DNA from 3 places in the Desulfitobacterium sp. LBE genome. Region 3 is predicted to be linked to each of the others. Evidence: riboswitches for the same ligand, from Rfam matches in the RefSeq annotation. Region 3 holds a riboswitch; each other region holds the start of a gene.

Region 1 (5,036 bases), 1.4 Mb from region 3:
CAGCCCACGCCCAAGTAGGCCAGCTGCTTTTCACAATCTGTGATTGAAACAGCCGCCACTTGGCCAATCTCTTGAATGATTTTAGCGATGTACTCTGCGTTTTGTTCATTAAGCCCCCGGCGCAGGTAAGGAAGAGTCTGGTTGGCTATTTTGAAGCTAAGCTCCGCGTTTCGCTCTGTAGCCTGCCGGGCAGTTTTTTTATATTCCAGATTTAAGTGATATAAAAGAAAAAATGTATTGCCTATTAAAAATAAAATTAACAGATTCATCTGGCCTGTTACTAAGACCAGCATTAATTCCACACCGAGTATGACTATGCTTTCAAAGATCATCCATCATCCCTCATGTCCTCTATAATTCATAGAGAGTTTCGACAGATGGCTATCCACTTCCTGTATTCTAGCGAAGGATTTCCTGAAGTTTTTCTTTCCCTTGTTCAGAGCCTACCGCCAGTAGGATATCTCCGTCGTCCAGGATAAACTCCGCTCCCGGAGAAAATTGCTCGATTCCCCCTCTGACCACAGCCACCACCGTTAAACCTGTTTTCTCCCTTAATTTTAAATCGCTTAAGGTTTTTCCCTTGGCGCTGGAGCCTTTGGCAACTTCAATTTCGGCCACATCCATCCAACGGCTGGCCAAACGATCCGTATAGTTCACGATTTTCGTGAGATGGGCATCGATCTTCTGATCGAGCTCACGTCTTTGTTCCATCAGCTTTTTCAGCTCATCAAAATAGACCTGAATTTCTGCTTTCTGGTCAAAACCTCTCATAAATTTTTCGGCCATGCTTTTGGAGACTACCGTAATCCCCACCCCTTGGCTTACCATGACTACACCCATCGTTTGGAGGATAGCAATGGAACGCCGGATGGTCTCCGGAGATACATTATAACGACCCGCTAAAGTAGAGCGTCCATGAATTTTTTCCCCTTCCCGGTATTCTCCCATAACGATAGAATGAGCAATATCTATCGCAATTTCCTGATAACGTGCATTATATTCCATCGGATTCCTCTCCTTGATTCATCTTATCATTAACCTTTAATTCTGCTACTAAGTGAACTACAAATTCTTACACTTAAATGCTTACTAAGATAACCCATATACAAAATAAACATATGTACAAAATATACAATTGACTGCTACCAACCCATATGATACTATTAAGTTGTTAGTTATGCAACTTAATATGGGCTTAATTTCCCAAGGGGAAAACGGGGGAACCAATTTAGGGGTGAATCGTTTTAAACGTAGAGCATGTTTCAGCTCGAACCCGTCAGCTAACCTCGTAAGCATTGAAGCACATGAGGCGTAAACACCTGATTATGTAATATGCTTTTTCTTGGGAACCGCGAGGTTCTTTTTTGATTCTAAAGACTTATTTTATATCTGCAAATAGAGGAGGGCAATCACTATGGCAATAGAATTTCTACCCCCTAACCCAAGACAGGCTTCACAAGCAAGAGCTTTGGAATTAAAACAAAAAGTTCAATCCTACAACAAACGCAAAGAAACGATTCCCTGCGGCCTTGCCTTAAGCGAAGAATTTAATGAAAACCGAGACTTTATACTGGATCAGTTAGATGCTGACCTGGAGCATTGGCAGGATTGGAAGTGGCAGCTTAAAAACCGTATTCAGGATGCTGAAAACTTGAGCACCCTGCTTCCCCTGACCCCCAAGCAAAGACATGAAATCAACGAGGTGGGCAAGGCTTACCGTTGGGCTGTTTCACCCTATTATTTAAGCCTGATCGATAAAGATGATCCTCAGGATCCCATCCGTCTGCAAAGTCTCCCCTCTGTGGAAGAGATCCTCGACGATTCCGGAGAAGCAGATCCCATGGGAGAAGAGTATACATCCCCTGCGCCTTGCATCACACGTCGTTACCCGGATCGCCTCATTATTAATGTAACCAATTTGTGTGCTATGTATTGCAGGCACTGCCAACGCCGACGGAATATCGGGGAAATTGACCTCCATGAAACCCGTGCTAACCTGGAGGCCGCCCTGGATTATATACGCTCCAATCCAGAGATTCGGGATGTGCTGGTCACCGGTGGCGATGCTCTCCTTCTCAGCGATCAAATGCTGGACTGGTTATTGGGAGAATTGCATGAAATTAAGCATGTGGAGATCAAACGTATTGGCACCCGGGTTCCTGTCACTCTGCCCATGCGCATTACCGATGAGCTCTGCGCCATTCTTGAAAAATATCCACCCCTTTATATCAATACTCAATTCAATCATCCCCAAGAGGTGACCGAGGAGACCAAGAAAGCTGCTGATCGCTTAATCAAAGCGGGAGTCATCTTAGGCAACCAAGCAGTTCTTCTCAAAGGAATCAATGACCAACCAGAGATTATGAAACGCCTTAACCAAGAACTTCTTAAAATTCGCGTTCGCCCCTACTATATTTTCCATGCCAAAAATGTTAAAGGCACGAGCCACTTTATTCCCCGCATTCAGGACGGGTTAAGGATTATGGAAAACTTGCGCGGCTACACCTCTGGTTTGGCCATTCCGACCTATATTATTAATGCCCCGGGAGGCGGTGGCAAAACCCCCATCTTACCACAGTACCTTATTTCCCTAAACGATGAAGAAGCAGTCATCAGAACCTGGGAAGGTAAGGTTGTGCATTATCCTAATCATTAACTATCTATATAAGGAGGAATCGGTATGAATTCACAAAAACTAACCCCTGACCCAGTCTATCAGGCCATCCTCCAGACCCATACCGACAGCCTAAAGCGCTATCTCTCTTTAGCGCCTGCCCTCAGAACTCCTTCTCAAGGGAATAAGAGTGGGGCCAATCCGGCCAATCAATACAATCAAAATCTACAGAGTCAAGCCAAATCATTCGAAGAAGGCTAATAACCTTATCCAAAGTCAAAAATTTATCTTGCCAAGCGATTTACGGCTGGCCCCCTTTCCTTAAATTGAATGGGTGGTGTCAGCCGCTTTATTTTGCGCCTTTTTCCCTTGCCAGGTTCCCCTTCTCTCCAGTTCACGGTCAATGGCATTAAGAATTTCCCATTTTTTCAGGCTCCAAAGAGGGGCTAGCAAATCCTTGCGGGGGGCATCCCCAGTCAAGCGGTGAATAACCGTCTGCGCAGGCAGGATTTCCAGTGTATCGCAAATCAAATGGATATACTCATCCTGAGAGAGTAAGGGAAAAGGACTCTGCTCGTAGATATCAGCCAGAGGTGTCCCCTTCAGCACATGCAAAAGATGCAGCTTAACTCCCTGCACATCGAGTTTGGCTAACGTTTGTGCTGAGCCGAACATATCCTCCAGGGTTTCCCCCGGCAGCCCATAAATCATATGGGTACAGACCCGTATGTTTCTGCGGCGGAGCTTATCCAAACCCTGAAGAAAATCCTCAAAAGTATGTCCTCTCCCCACCCATTCCATAGTCCGATCATGAATGCTTTGCAGGCCCAGCTCCACCCAGAGATACGTTCGTTGATTGAGCTCTTCCAAATAATCCAGCACCTCAGCCGGCAAACAATCCGGACGGGTGGCAATGGACAGCCCCACCACACCCTCCTCCGCCAAAGCTTGCTCATAGACTTCCTGCAAGCGCTTCAGTGGGGCATAGGTATTGGTATAAGCCTGAAAATAAGCCAGATATCTGGCACTGGACCATTTCCGGTTCATGACTTCCTTAATTTCACAGAATTGTTCATGAATAGATTTTTCTGCCTGACCGGCAAAGTCTCCGGAACCTCTCGCGCTGCAATAAATACACCCTCCCTGTCCAACCCGGCCATCCCGATTAGGACAAGTAAATCCTGCATCAAGGGATACCTTGAACACTTTGTCACCAAAAAAATGGCGCAAATGTTGATTTAAAGTGTAATAACGCTTATCCCCATTTTGCCAATTAAAGTTTGATTTTTCTTGCCTACCGTAACTCAACTTGGTATTGCCTCCCATTTCCTCGGCTGAGCTGCTGATTATCCCTGAAATAGTTCCAGTTTCTCACCTGAGGGACCTCTAAAGAAAAAATTATAGCGTCCTCCTTCCATCTCACGAGGTTCTTCATCAATACATTCTACATGGTGATCCTTCAACCAGGCTACCGCCTGAAAGATATCTTTTACTCCCAGTGCCAGATGATTGACCACGCCATCCCCGAATTTCCTTTGGTCATTAACTTCAATCAGCTCAATGACAGTTTCCCCGCATTTCAAGAAAATAAGCTCTACATCCCCGGGTTTAATCCGCTCGATGAGTTCAAAGCCAAGTACCTCAGAATAAAAAGCGGCGGCCCGATCCATATCGATTGCTTTAATCCCAATATGGGCTATACCCTGGAACAATTTCTTCTCGCTCACTTCAATACCTCCACTATCTTTTTTGAACTGCCGCTTATAGAGCTTTATTGGTGACGATGGGCTGCTTCCCAGTTGAGAAGCCGCACTTTATGATCAAGACCACTGGCATACCCCACCAAATCCCCCTTCTTACCTACTACCCGATGACAGGGTATGATGATAGCTATGGGATTCTTGTTATTAGCCAAACCCACGGCCCTTTGGCCTTTAGGGTTGCCAATATTTTGAGCAATCTCGCCATAACTGCGGGTTTCCCCATAAGGTATTCTGCACAGCTCTTCCCATACTTTAAGTTGAAAATCTGTTCCCCTGGGGTCCAAAGGAAGATTGAATTCTTGGCGGATACCCGAAAAATAGTCTTCCAACTGCTCCATAACCTTTTGATTAGGCAAAGCTCGAGGAATAACCAATGAGCCAGGCACATGCTTCCGCGCCCATGCTCTTACTTCACCTTCTTCTTCTTCCGGAGTCCCTAAACCTACCCAACAAAGGCCTTTCTGAGAGCTGGCCACGCTGATATTCCAAGTGAAATCTGCTTGCTTATATTCTCTGGCATAGAAAGTAAATATTTCTTTTTCTAATAATTCAGAGACCGGAAAGTGGTAATATTCCCCTTCCAAATAGATTTCAGCCATCTCTTGATCCTGAATAAGTGTTTTGTGCAATTCCTCCTCAATTTCCCATCGTTCCTTGGC
Region 2 (5,036 bases), 470 kb from region 3:
CGGATGATGAGGAGATATGTTCCCATCCGGCCAATATGCTTACGGTACGCTATGGTAAAAACCTTTCCCAAAGCAGTATCGATCATTTTGAAAAGATTTTGTTCGCAAATTCCGATCGGAGGGATTGCCTTGCCGGAAACGAATCAAGACCCTCTAAGCCAGGTAATTAACGCTGTGCAGGGAATTTATGGCCGTAAAGATCAGGCTCATGATCTGGAACATGCTCTCCGGGTCAGAGCATGGGGCAAGCAGATTGGGATACAGGAGGGTGCCGATCTATTGATTGTGGAGCTGGCAGCTATTCTTCATGATATTGGCCGCTCCGGAACCCTATCGAAAACCCATGCTGAGAGCGGTGCGGCCTTGGCCGGTGGCATCCTGCATAAATGCGGATACCCGGAAGACACTATTGAAGCTGTTAAAGCAGCTGTCCTTTCCCACTCACGGGAAGGCTATGAACCGGAAACGTTGGAAGCAAAGATTCTTTATGATGCCGATAAATTGGATTTTGTAGGTCCTATGGGGATTGCCAGGCTTTTTGTCTGGTTGGGGAAAGAAGGAAAACCTTTTTTTGGGCCGGATTCCTGTGAATCCTTTTACCGTGAAAGGATTCGTCACTACCATGAGCATATCCACACCCAAACCGCACGGGCGCTTTTTGAACCGCTCTTTTTGTATTCTGAGAATTTTTGGTCTGAGTTGGAGAAAATGAGGCTTAAAAAAGGCTAAGCTGGTTAAACTATGGATATATCTTTTTTGAGGAAAGGAAGTATATCCATTGCGCTGGTTGGGACGTATTTTAATCATCTTCATTTTACTTATGGCAGCTAAAGGCTTGTTTGCTCCGGAACAGCCTCAAGCCTATATTTCCGCACCGCGAACTCAGGTTTTATTGGAGGAAATCCACTGGCGGTCTGTTCAGATTCAACAAGCGGCACGGGATTTGCCCGGAAGTATCGAAGTGATGCTGCGAAAAATCTTTTCTGACGGAAAACCCGCATCTGAAGCCAAATCAGTTTGATAAACACCATTGATTTTGCCGGTATTGTTTTAATAAGCCAAAAAGAGAGCGCAAAGCTCTCTTTTTTGAATTTGTTGCTTTTTTTCATTCATTATCAAAGGCAATCGAGAATATGAATAGGCAAAGGTCGTTTTAAAAATTGTTCGTTTCGGTGTACAATAAGCGATGTAATCTTCTTTGAACTAGGGTGCGCTATTCTAGTGCGTAAAATGACTGTCGAAGGCGGGCCTAAGAATCCGCTAAGGGCATACCGATGAAGTTCCTGGTGGTGGCTTTCGACGCCCAGTCGAGGGTTGCTGCTGGGAGTTAAGGATGAGGGGGATCTGCAATGGCATGCGGGCGATACCCTCTTCCGTGGAGGCCTAAGTTCGTGGCTGCTTTTGGTTACGGCTTGGGGTATGAACCTGCATTAGGAAGGAACTTAGTGCAGTGTAGCCTGCCTTGAGGTGGAGAAGTTGGGAGGGCTGAAGGAACTTTAAGTTCATTGGCCGATGAGCTTAAGTTTGCCTGAAATTCTTTTCTGCAAAAGAGGCTAGACCGTCACGGAGCGTGAAGGAAAACTTCTAGAGCGAAAACCAACGAGGATTAAAGTGCGTTCTTAGTGGCGATCAAGTGCTGGAAATGGTGACATTCTGGGCTGAGGGAAAAGGGAAACCGCCTGTCAGGAAACTGCAGGAGCTCAGTGGGAAAACCTACTTGACCTATGGCGCAATATTTATTCGTTGGTGTCCTAAGGTTCAAAGAGCAGCACCTCTCGTGAGAGAGGTGTTTTTACTTTTATCTTACTTTCTTTAGGCACAGAAAGCCAATGAGTGAATAGTCTGATATTAATAGAATAAATTTCCAAAATATATCACTTTTATAATTAATTGTGTGAAGGATTAAAGGCATTTTTCGCGAATACTACAATGCATAAGAAATGTGGGCTGAATCCGGACCGTGTGTCTGGAACGGGGGATAATCTTTTGGGGTGAATCGCAGTCATGCGTAGGGCTTGCACCTTTTTGCCCGAATCCGTCAACTAACCTCGTAAGCGACGAAAGGTGGAAAATTCATGGACTCTTCCTCTAAAAGGGGATGGGTGGCCAGTGTGGTGTTATCCGGCACCTTATTGGTAAGCAGCCTCCCGGGCATCTATGGGCCTGGAAGTGCCGCAGTACCTGTGACAAGCTCCGAATCTATTCTCTTAAGGAACGCTTCATTGTTTCAGACTCAGCAGGCTCAAACTCAAACTGTTGCCGATACGGTACTCTCCCCTGAGGTTCAAGCAGAAAAAAAGGATGTGATCCGGCAACCTGAAGCAGCAGCAATGGCCTTAGCTTACGCTTCGGTATCTGTAGCTGCCGATACGGATAGTCAGAGGGAATCACAGCAATTTACAGAAGAGGCTCAGGAAGATATCGTGTCTACCCCTGAAGAAACGATGGCAGCGATGGACATCGAAAAGCTTTCCCAAGAGCGGGCTTTGCGACAAGCTGCGGCTGCTCCTGTTCAGGAGATCTCCCGTGGCGGTAGTTCCAAAGTCGAAGAAATCAGCGACAATGCCCAAAAGCTGATCGGTACCCCCTATGTGTTTGGCGGGACGACTACGAATGGCTTTGATTGCTCCGGTTTTACTCAATATGTATTTAAAGGTTCAGGAATTGACTTGCCCCGAACCTCATATGCCCAATATGGAATAGGAACAGCAGTCAGCAAAGACGAGCTTCAGATCGGTGATTTGGTCTTCTTCGCCACTTACGATAGCGGAGCGTCCCACGTGGGAATCTATATAGGAGAAGAGAACTTTATTCATGCCGCCAGAAGCGGTATTAAGATCACCGGCTTATCGGACAGTTATTATGCTGGTCGTTACCTTGGGGCCAGGAGAGTTTTCTAATTCATAGGCTTGTCAATAGGGACAAAGGAACATAATGGGGAATATACTGAAGGAGTATCGCCTCATTGCTTTTTTAAAGCAGTGAGTGATACTCCTTTTTAGCTCTCCCAGCTCTGTTTCCGTCTGCTAAATTAGGCTATGACCATCTTTTCGGATCGGAAGCAAATTACCAACCGGTTGGTAATTTGGCTTTAATCGTCAATAAGGCAGCCAGGGCACCGGCAGATAGCTCTTGCATTCCCCGCCGGGCTCCGCCAATGTCCGGTTGTGGATATAGAGGTCCGTCTTGGCACATTGTTTCATCCGCTTATAATAGCATTGGCGGCAGAGTTCAACACGGTAATTAAGAATCATGGTTTTCCTCCTTATGAGAGTTGAAATGTTGATAGACCGCCGCAGCTGCCGGGGCAGGAAGGCCGGATTGCTGCAGTTCCTCAAGGGTGGCCTGGCGGATACTATCTATGGATTTAAAAAACTTAAGGAGCTGTTGTCTGCGCTTGGGACCGACCCCTGCTATGCCGTCCAATTCAGAAAGGGTCATGCTTTTAGCCCTTTGCTGTCTATGAAAGGTAATAGCGAAGCGATGGACCTCGTTTTGAATCCGTTCCAGCAAGCGAAAACCGGCGGAACGGCGATCCAAGGAGTGAATGCGGTCCATAGCGTCGATTAACGCCGAAGTCTGGTGCTTGTCGTTTTTGACCATGCCGGCAACAGGAATCGCAGCGTTTAAGCTGTGGAGAGCAGCCAGGGCGGCATGGATCTGTCCCTTGCCTCCATCCACCAGGATCAGATCCGGGAGCGGCAGGTTTTCTTGCTGGAGTCGGGCATAACGGCGCTCAATCACCTGGTGCATGGAGGCCGTATCATCCATATTCGGCATGGGTTGAATCTTGAATTTGCGATACTGACTACGATTAGGTTTGCCATCAAGAAACTGAATCATTCCTGCTACACTATGGGTACCGGCAATATTGGAAATATCAAAGGACTCGATGGTACGGAGGGAAGGGATGCCTAAGGCGTTGCCGATTTCCGCCAAAGCTTGGGTGCATTCCGTCAAGTTCCGTATTTCGATGGAAATCTGTTCGTGTAAAGTGGTTTGAGCATTTTCCATGGCCATTTGCACCAGATCCCGCTTTTGACCTTTTTGCGGCACGACCATGGGGAAGAGCTTTGTTAACACACTGATATCCAGGGGAGGGAGGAGGATTTCTTGAGGAAGAGCAGAACTCTCTGTGTAGAACTGAGCCAGAAAAGAGACAAAAGCTTCTTCCGGTTCCTCGTAATAAGGGAAAATGAAATTATCCCGGGAGAGCAGTTTGCCCTGGCGCAAATAAAAGATCTGAATACAAAGTTGATCTTGAGTATAGGCATAGCCCACCACATCCCGATCGACGAAGTCGTTTAAGGTGATGTTCTGCTTTTCCCCAACTTTTTTGAGATCCTCCATCAGGTCCCGGTATTCTTTGGCTCTTTCGAATTCCAGATTTTCCGAGGCCTCTTTCATTTTTTTCTCCAGGGCTTTAAGAATGGCTCCCTGGTCTCCTTTAAGGAAAGCGGCCGCTTCTTTACGGATTTTGTCATAGGCTTCTTTGGGGACGTCTACCTGACAGGGGCCTAAGCATTGCCCAAGATGGTAATAGAGACAGGGTTTGTTGGGGATCTGCCGGCATTTGCGAAAAGGGAAGAGGCGGTTGAGCAGTCGGGCCGCTTCTTTAGCCGCTGTAGCATTAGGGTAGGGACCATAGTATTTTCCCGCCCCTTTTTTGACTTGTCGTGTTACGAGAATCCGCGGATGTGCTTCATCGGTAATGGTTATAAAAGGATAAGTTTTATCATCCCGCAATAAAATATTATATTTGGGGTTATGTTTTTTAATCAGATTGCACTCTAGGAGTAATGCCTCTACCTCGGAATCGGTAATTATCGTTTCAAAATCCGCAATCAGGCTGATCATCAGCTGGGTTTTGCCATTATGGGATCCCGTAAAGTAGGAGCGGACTCTGTTTTTGAGAACCTTCGCTTTTCCTACATAGATAATTTGGCCGGATGCATCTTTCATCAGATAGACACCCGGTTTATCCGGCAGTAAGCTAAGTTTTTCCCGAAGTATCTCCATATTGAACACCTCGGTAT
Region 3 (5,036 bases):
CGGAATATTCTATTTTACTAAAAAGCCTCACTAGAGATGTTTTTTCTTCTGTAGGGCTGCCTGAAGGGCCTGGGAGCCCAAATAATTAAGCCAGGAGCTTGTCCTAGCGGAACAGCTCCTGGCTTTTAGCAATTTAAATGGTTAGGCAACTAGTAGCGGCGTGCTCCCAAATAGCGGGGGCCATAGAAGCTGTCGCTTACTCCGGAAACCTTAACCCCACTTCCGGGATTGGCAGCATGAACAAACTTGCCGTTACCGATGTAGATACCTACATGAGAGGCTCCGGAAGCATAGGTGCTGAAGAAGACCAAGTCTCCCGCTTGTAAATTATCTTTGCTCACAGATGAGCCTGAATTGAATTGGTCAAAGGATGTTCGGGGAAGGGAGATCCCGGACCCGGAATAGATGTACTTGGTAAAGCCGGAGCAATCAAAACCGCTGGTACTGGTACCTCCGAAAACATATTTTGTACCTTGAAAGCTGAGAGCCCGCTCGACAAGGGAAGAACCATTGGCACTGCCCCGGGAGGTGGCAGAGGCTACATTGACTGTTTGCTTGCTGGGACCTTTAGCAACGACTTCATCAACGGGTTTCTCGACGATCTTCTCATCGAGAACTTTTTTGGCTACCTCGACACCGTTTCTCTGCTCATAAGAATAGGTTACGATTTTGGAACCGTTACTGCCTTTGGTGACAACTTTGGTTTGGCCTGGGTTAAGTTTATAATCAGTTTTAGTGACTACGTCATAAGGAATGATCTCCTGACCGGAATATGTACCTTGGCTTACGACAGTCAGATAAGGTTCAACAGTGACAAGTTTGAGCACATCTCCCGGTTTGATCACAGTGTCTTCAGTTGCCCCGGGATTCCCCGCCAGAACTTCGGCGGTCAACATATTATTTTTGCGGGCGATCAACCACCAGGAGTCTTTTTCCTCTACAGTATACTCTTTTGTGGTAACCTGGCCTTCGATGAGCTGTTCATAAGCCAGCTCCAGGGAAGTCATTTGGCTGGGCTGAATGGAAACCTTTTCAATAGTTATGTCTTCTAAAAAGCTGACAGAAGTGATTTTGTTTTCATCACTGGATTTGGAATAGTACTCTTCGTATTGCTTAAGTAATTTGTCCGCCTCTTCTTTACTGGGTAAGTAAGCTATGGGTGTTCCATTCGCCAGAACTTTGTAGCCTTCCAGATAATAATTCAAAGAGCTGGCTAAATTTTCTTCCTTGATTTCTGAAGCTTTATAGGCGCTGTTTTTGATGCGGACATTTTCGTAGTTGATCTGGTCCCGTGTCTTGGCAACGACACCATAGGGCTCCCCTTTTTCCTGGAGGAATGTATCCACAAGGGTTTGTCCGCTTTGTGAATCTGCCACATAGCCCACTTGCTGGCCGTTGATCATCACCGCCGCCGCAGCGGTCGTCGTTAGAAAATAAAATCCCAGGCTGCCGGTCAGAACAAGGGTTACTGTTAAAGAGCCAAGAACACGAGGCGATTTCCAAGAAACGTTTTTTGCAATTTTTTGAACTTGGTCGGACGCTGAAACCTTGAATCGAGACAAGCTTTCCTTAAAATGCATGCTCAGACACCTTTCTTAGCCTACGGGGTTAGTTGACGGATTCGGGCGAAAGTGTAAGCCCTACGCACAGGAGGTGCGATTCACCCCAGAAATTTAGTCCCCCGCTCTAGGATACCCCAGATTAGGCGTTTATTATAAATGCACGTATTTTTATTCTGATTCGACATCAAGTTCTAAAGTTCCTTCATTAATACTTTATGAAATACGTGGAAATTCATTACATATTTTGGGGTGAAAGGATTCAGAAGTTAGTTATTCACCTTGGAATATGGTAAAATAGTGGCATGCTGTAAGCCAATAATGGAGCAATTGATGACTAGGGGGATAGCTTTGTTCTTTTGGAATCGAAAAAAAGCAACAAAAAAAATATCTCCTGAACCGGAAGCGGCTCAGGAGGTTTGGCAAAGGAAGAAATATAGAACCAATTATTATACTTATAACTCGGCAAAGGAAAGAGGCTCCTTGCGGAGCAAGAAACAGCGTAAACATGAAATAGGGGAATATAAGCTTGAAGTAGGGCTTGCCCATTTACCAAGATGCTTTCGCCGGCTGAGCAATCTCCTGTTAGGAACCAAGGGACGCTTCCACCAGATTGATCATGTTCTGATCTCCCCTTATGGAATTTTTCTTTTAGAAGCCAATAATTTGTCGGGACTGATCGTAGGGGAAGAAACGGAACCCAAGTGGTATCAGGCGATTACCTGGAGGGTGAAGACCTTTCCCAATCCGATCATGGAGAACCAGGTCCGGGTTCAGATGCTGCAGGAGCTGGCGGGGCTTGATCAAACTATTCCCGTGTTTTCCTATGTGACCTTTAACCGGAGTTGCAGCCTGAAAGTCTTTTCGGGTATGGTCTTTTATGATATAGATCTGCCGGCTTCAATCATGCAGCTGGCCCAGAATCAGCCCGCGGTGCTCAGTGATGAGGAGATCCTTGAGCTCGTGGAGAGGATCGAAAAAATCAATCTGACCGATCTGGGCCTTCGCAATGAGTATGCGGCCCGTCAGCGCCGGGAAAGAATGCAGTACAGACCCAAGTATGGAGATATTCGCTGCAGTATTTGTCAAAAGGCTGTCAACGAGCGCATGGCCCGATATTGTTTAAACCGGCCTGAAAAATTCGCCTGGAAAATCTATTGCGAAAAACATCAACGGGAAATGACCCGGGTGGTGAGACGGGAAGGGGGGAGAGAAGGCCATGGTCCATACCCTGAATCTACAGACTCAAAAAAGGAATCAATGGATTGATATTACTTCTTTAATAGAAGGTTTTTTGCAAAATTTCCAGTTCAAGGATGGGGTGGCGATTATTTATTGTCCTCACACTACAGCGGGAATCACGATCAATGAGAATGCTGATCCCGATGTTTGCCGTGATCTTCTGAGGCGGCTGGATGAGCTCTGCCCTTGGGATATGGCTCAGGATAGGCATGGGGAAGGAAATTCGGCAGCCCATTTGAAGGCCAGCCTTATGGGGAGCTCTCAGACCGTCATCGTTAAGGATGGCCGGCTGCTTTTAGGCCGTTGGCAAGGGGTTTATTTTTGTGAATTTGATGGCTCCCGCTCCCGGCAGTGTTTTGTGAAGTTTATAGGTTGAACGAGACCTCTTTCAGTGATAAATCTGCACTTGGGCTCAAACCTGCAGTTTAGAATTGAGCCGTATTATCAAAAAAGTGAAGGGCAAAGGCAAGTACCCGATTGAAAGCAAGTACTTGAAAGAGAATAATGAATGAACTTATAGTTGTAAAGGGTGAAGAAAAGGCTCAAAATATCAGGACCAAAGCTGTCAGAGGGACGATACTGACACTTATCGGCGGGATTAGCTGGGGGTTTTCCGGTGCCTGCGGACAATATCTTTTTTCGGTGAAGGGCATCGACCCTCATTGGGTTACCGTGGTACGGATGCTTACGGCAGGATTGCTCTTATTTTGTTTGGTTTTATTTAAATACAAGGAGCAAATGGTCGGGTTGCTCAGCAATAAAAGGGACCGCCGGACCCTCATTGTTTTTAGTATATTTGGGCTGATCGCCTGTCAATATACTTATCTGTTGGCCATATCCCACAGCAATGCGGGAACGGCAACGGTGCTGCAGTACTTGGGACCCTTACTAATTATGATTTTCGTTTGCGGAATGGACAGGCGGCTGCCCACGAAGACTGAAGGGGTGGCGATTGCTTTAGCTGTAACCGGCACCTTTTTATTGGCCACCCATGGCAATGTCAGCAACCTGGTCATATCGGCCCAAGGCCTTTTCTGGGGCCTGATGGCCGCTTTGGGATTGATGCTGTACACCATAATTCCAGGGAAAATTATTAACAAATGGGGGAGCATCGTCGTTACAGGCTGTGGTATGTTGATGGGCGGGTCGATTTTGCTTGTGGTTATCCGGCCCTGGCAGATTCCCGTCTCCCTGGATTGGCAGGTGTTTTGGGGGATGCTGGCGATCATCGTCATCGGAACGGTGGTGTCCTTTACCCTGTATTTACAGGGGGTTAGTGATATCGGGCCGGTAAAGGCCAGTATGATCGCCAGCGTAGAGCCCGTGTCGGCCGCTTTATTCTCCGCTTTTTGGTTGAATACAGCCTTTGTCTGGATCGATATGGTCGGGTTTGCCTTGATCATCACCACAGTGATTCTGTTGACAAGACAGGGGAGTTCAAGGGATTAACGCCATCGGGAACAGCAATTGCATGGCATGCTCAAGACGTCTTTCCACCCCATACCAATTGACGATATGCCACCAGTTGTTGACATAGTCGCCGCGCCGGTTTTGATAATCAAGATAATAGGCATGTTCCCAGGAGTCGATGACCAGGATGGGGATTCCGCCGGCCTGGTATAGGTTTTGATGCTTCTCGATGGTAAGGATCTCTAACCTGCACCAGGCCGGCTGCCATACGAGCAATGCCCAGCCGGAGGCTTCCACTTGGTTGGCGGCGGAAGTGAATTGTTCTTTAAAGCTATGGAAACTCCCAAAGTAATTGACCATATGGGTGAGGGTATGGGGGCCGGGGGTACCCTGGCCCATTCCTGAGGGGGCCATGGATGTCCAATAAAGGCTATGGAGAATGTGCCCTGAGCCATGAAAAGCTAATTCCCGTTCCCAGTGCTTTACCAAAGAGAAATCCTGCCGCTGCCGGGCATCGACTAAAGCCAGCTCGGCTTTGTTTAATCCTTCAACATAACTTTTGTGATGCTGGTTGTAATGTAGATTCAGGACATGAGCACTAATCACCGGCTCTAAGGCGTTATAAGCATAGGGAAGTCCTGGCAATCGATGCTGGCCGGGTGGTACGCTTAAAAACTGCATCCCAATAATTCCTCCCATCAGATAGACTGTGAGTGTCTTGAGATAGAATACGCATACCTTAAGTATTTGTGACTGGGGCAGGTTATTCTCAAAGTGAAACCTTTTGAGTTAACCTTCTCTGGGCAAAAACTTTGGAACGAAATG

What was found. Region 3 has a riboswitch for cyclic di-AMP ahead of DESLBE_RS03905 (NlpC/P60 family protein). Riboswitches for the same ligand answer to the same signal wherever they lie in the genome.
Region 1: linked by a shared signal. The riboswitch ahead of eam (glutamate 2,3-aminomutase) and the one ahead of DESLBE_RS03905 (NlpC/P60 family protein) in region 3 are both predicted to bind cyclic di-AMP.
Region 2: linked by a shared signal. The riboswitch ahead of DESLBE_RS01485 (C40 family peptidase) and the one ahead of DESLBE_RS03905 (NlpC/P60 family protein) in region 3 are both predicted to bind cyclic di-AMP.

What each region holds. Positions count from the first base shown of each region.
Region 1 covers NZ_VLKD01000001.1:2,134,659-2,139,694, forward strand. Annotated here, with positions in the region: gene DESLBE_RS10135 (histidine kinase) at 1-332, opposite strand, end outside; gene DESLBE_RS10140 (TrkA C-terminal domain-containing protein) at 400-1,005, opposite strand; cyclic di-AMP (ydaO/yuaA leader) riboswitch at 1,183-1,310, shown strand; gene eam (glutamate 2,3-aminomutase) at 1,415-2,656, shown strand; gene DESLBE_RS10150 (hypothetical protein) at 2,681-2,875, shown strand; gene DESLBE_RS10155 (TIGR01212 family radical SAM protein) at 2,936-3,940, opposite strand; gene DESLBE_RS10160 (VOC family protein) at 3,961-4,341, opposite strand; gene DESLBE_RS10165 (DVU0298 family protein) at 4,386-5,036, opposite strand, start outside.
Region 2 covers NZ_VLKD01000001.1:313,410-318,445, forward strand. Annotated here, with positions in the region: gene DESLBE_RS01470 (GNAT family N-acetyltransferase) at 1-170, shown strand, start outside; gene DESLBE_RS01475 (HD domain-containing protein) at 130-729, shown strand; gene DESLBE_RS01480 (hypothetical protein) at 779-1,021, shown strand; cyclic di-AMP (ydaO/yuaA leader) riboswitch at 1,936-2,072, shown strand; gene DESLBE_RS01485 (C40 family peptidase) at 2,076-2,900, shown strand; gene DESLBE_RS26435 (hypothetical protein) at 3,099-3,254, opposite strand; gene uvrC (excinuclease ABC subunit UvrC) at 3,244-5,019, opposite strand.
Region 3 covers NZ_VLKD01000001.1:784,070-789,105, reverse strand. Annotated here, with positions in the region: gene DESLBE_RS03910 (APC family permease) at 1-34, shown strand, start outside; gene DESLBE_RS03905 (NlpC/P60 family protein) at 150-1,580, opposite strand; cyclic di-AMP (ydaO/yuaA leader) riboswitch at 1,583-1,718, opposite strand; gene DESLBE_RS03900 (nuclease-related domain-containing protein) at 1,911-2,828, shown strand; gene DESLBE_RS03895 (secondary thiamine-phosphate synthase enzyme YjbQ) at 2,779-3,177, shown strand; gene DESLBE_RS03890 (DMT family transporter) at 3,306-4,250, shown strand; gene DESLBE_RS03885 (superoxide dismutase) at 4,239-4,892, opposite strand.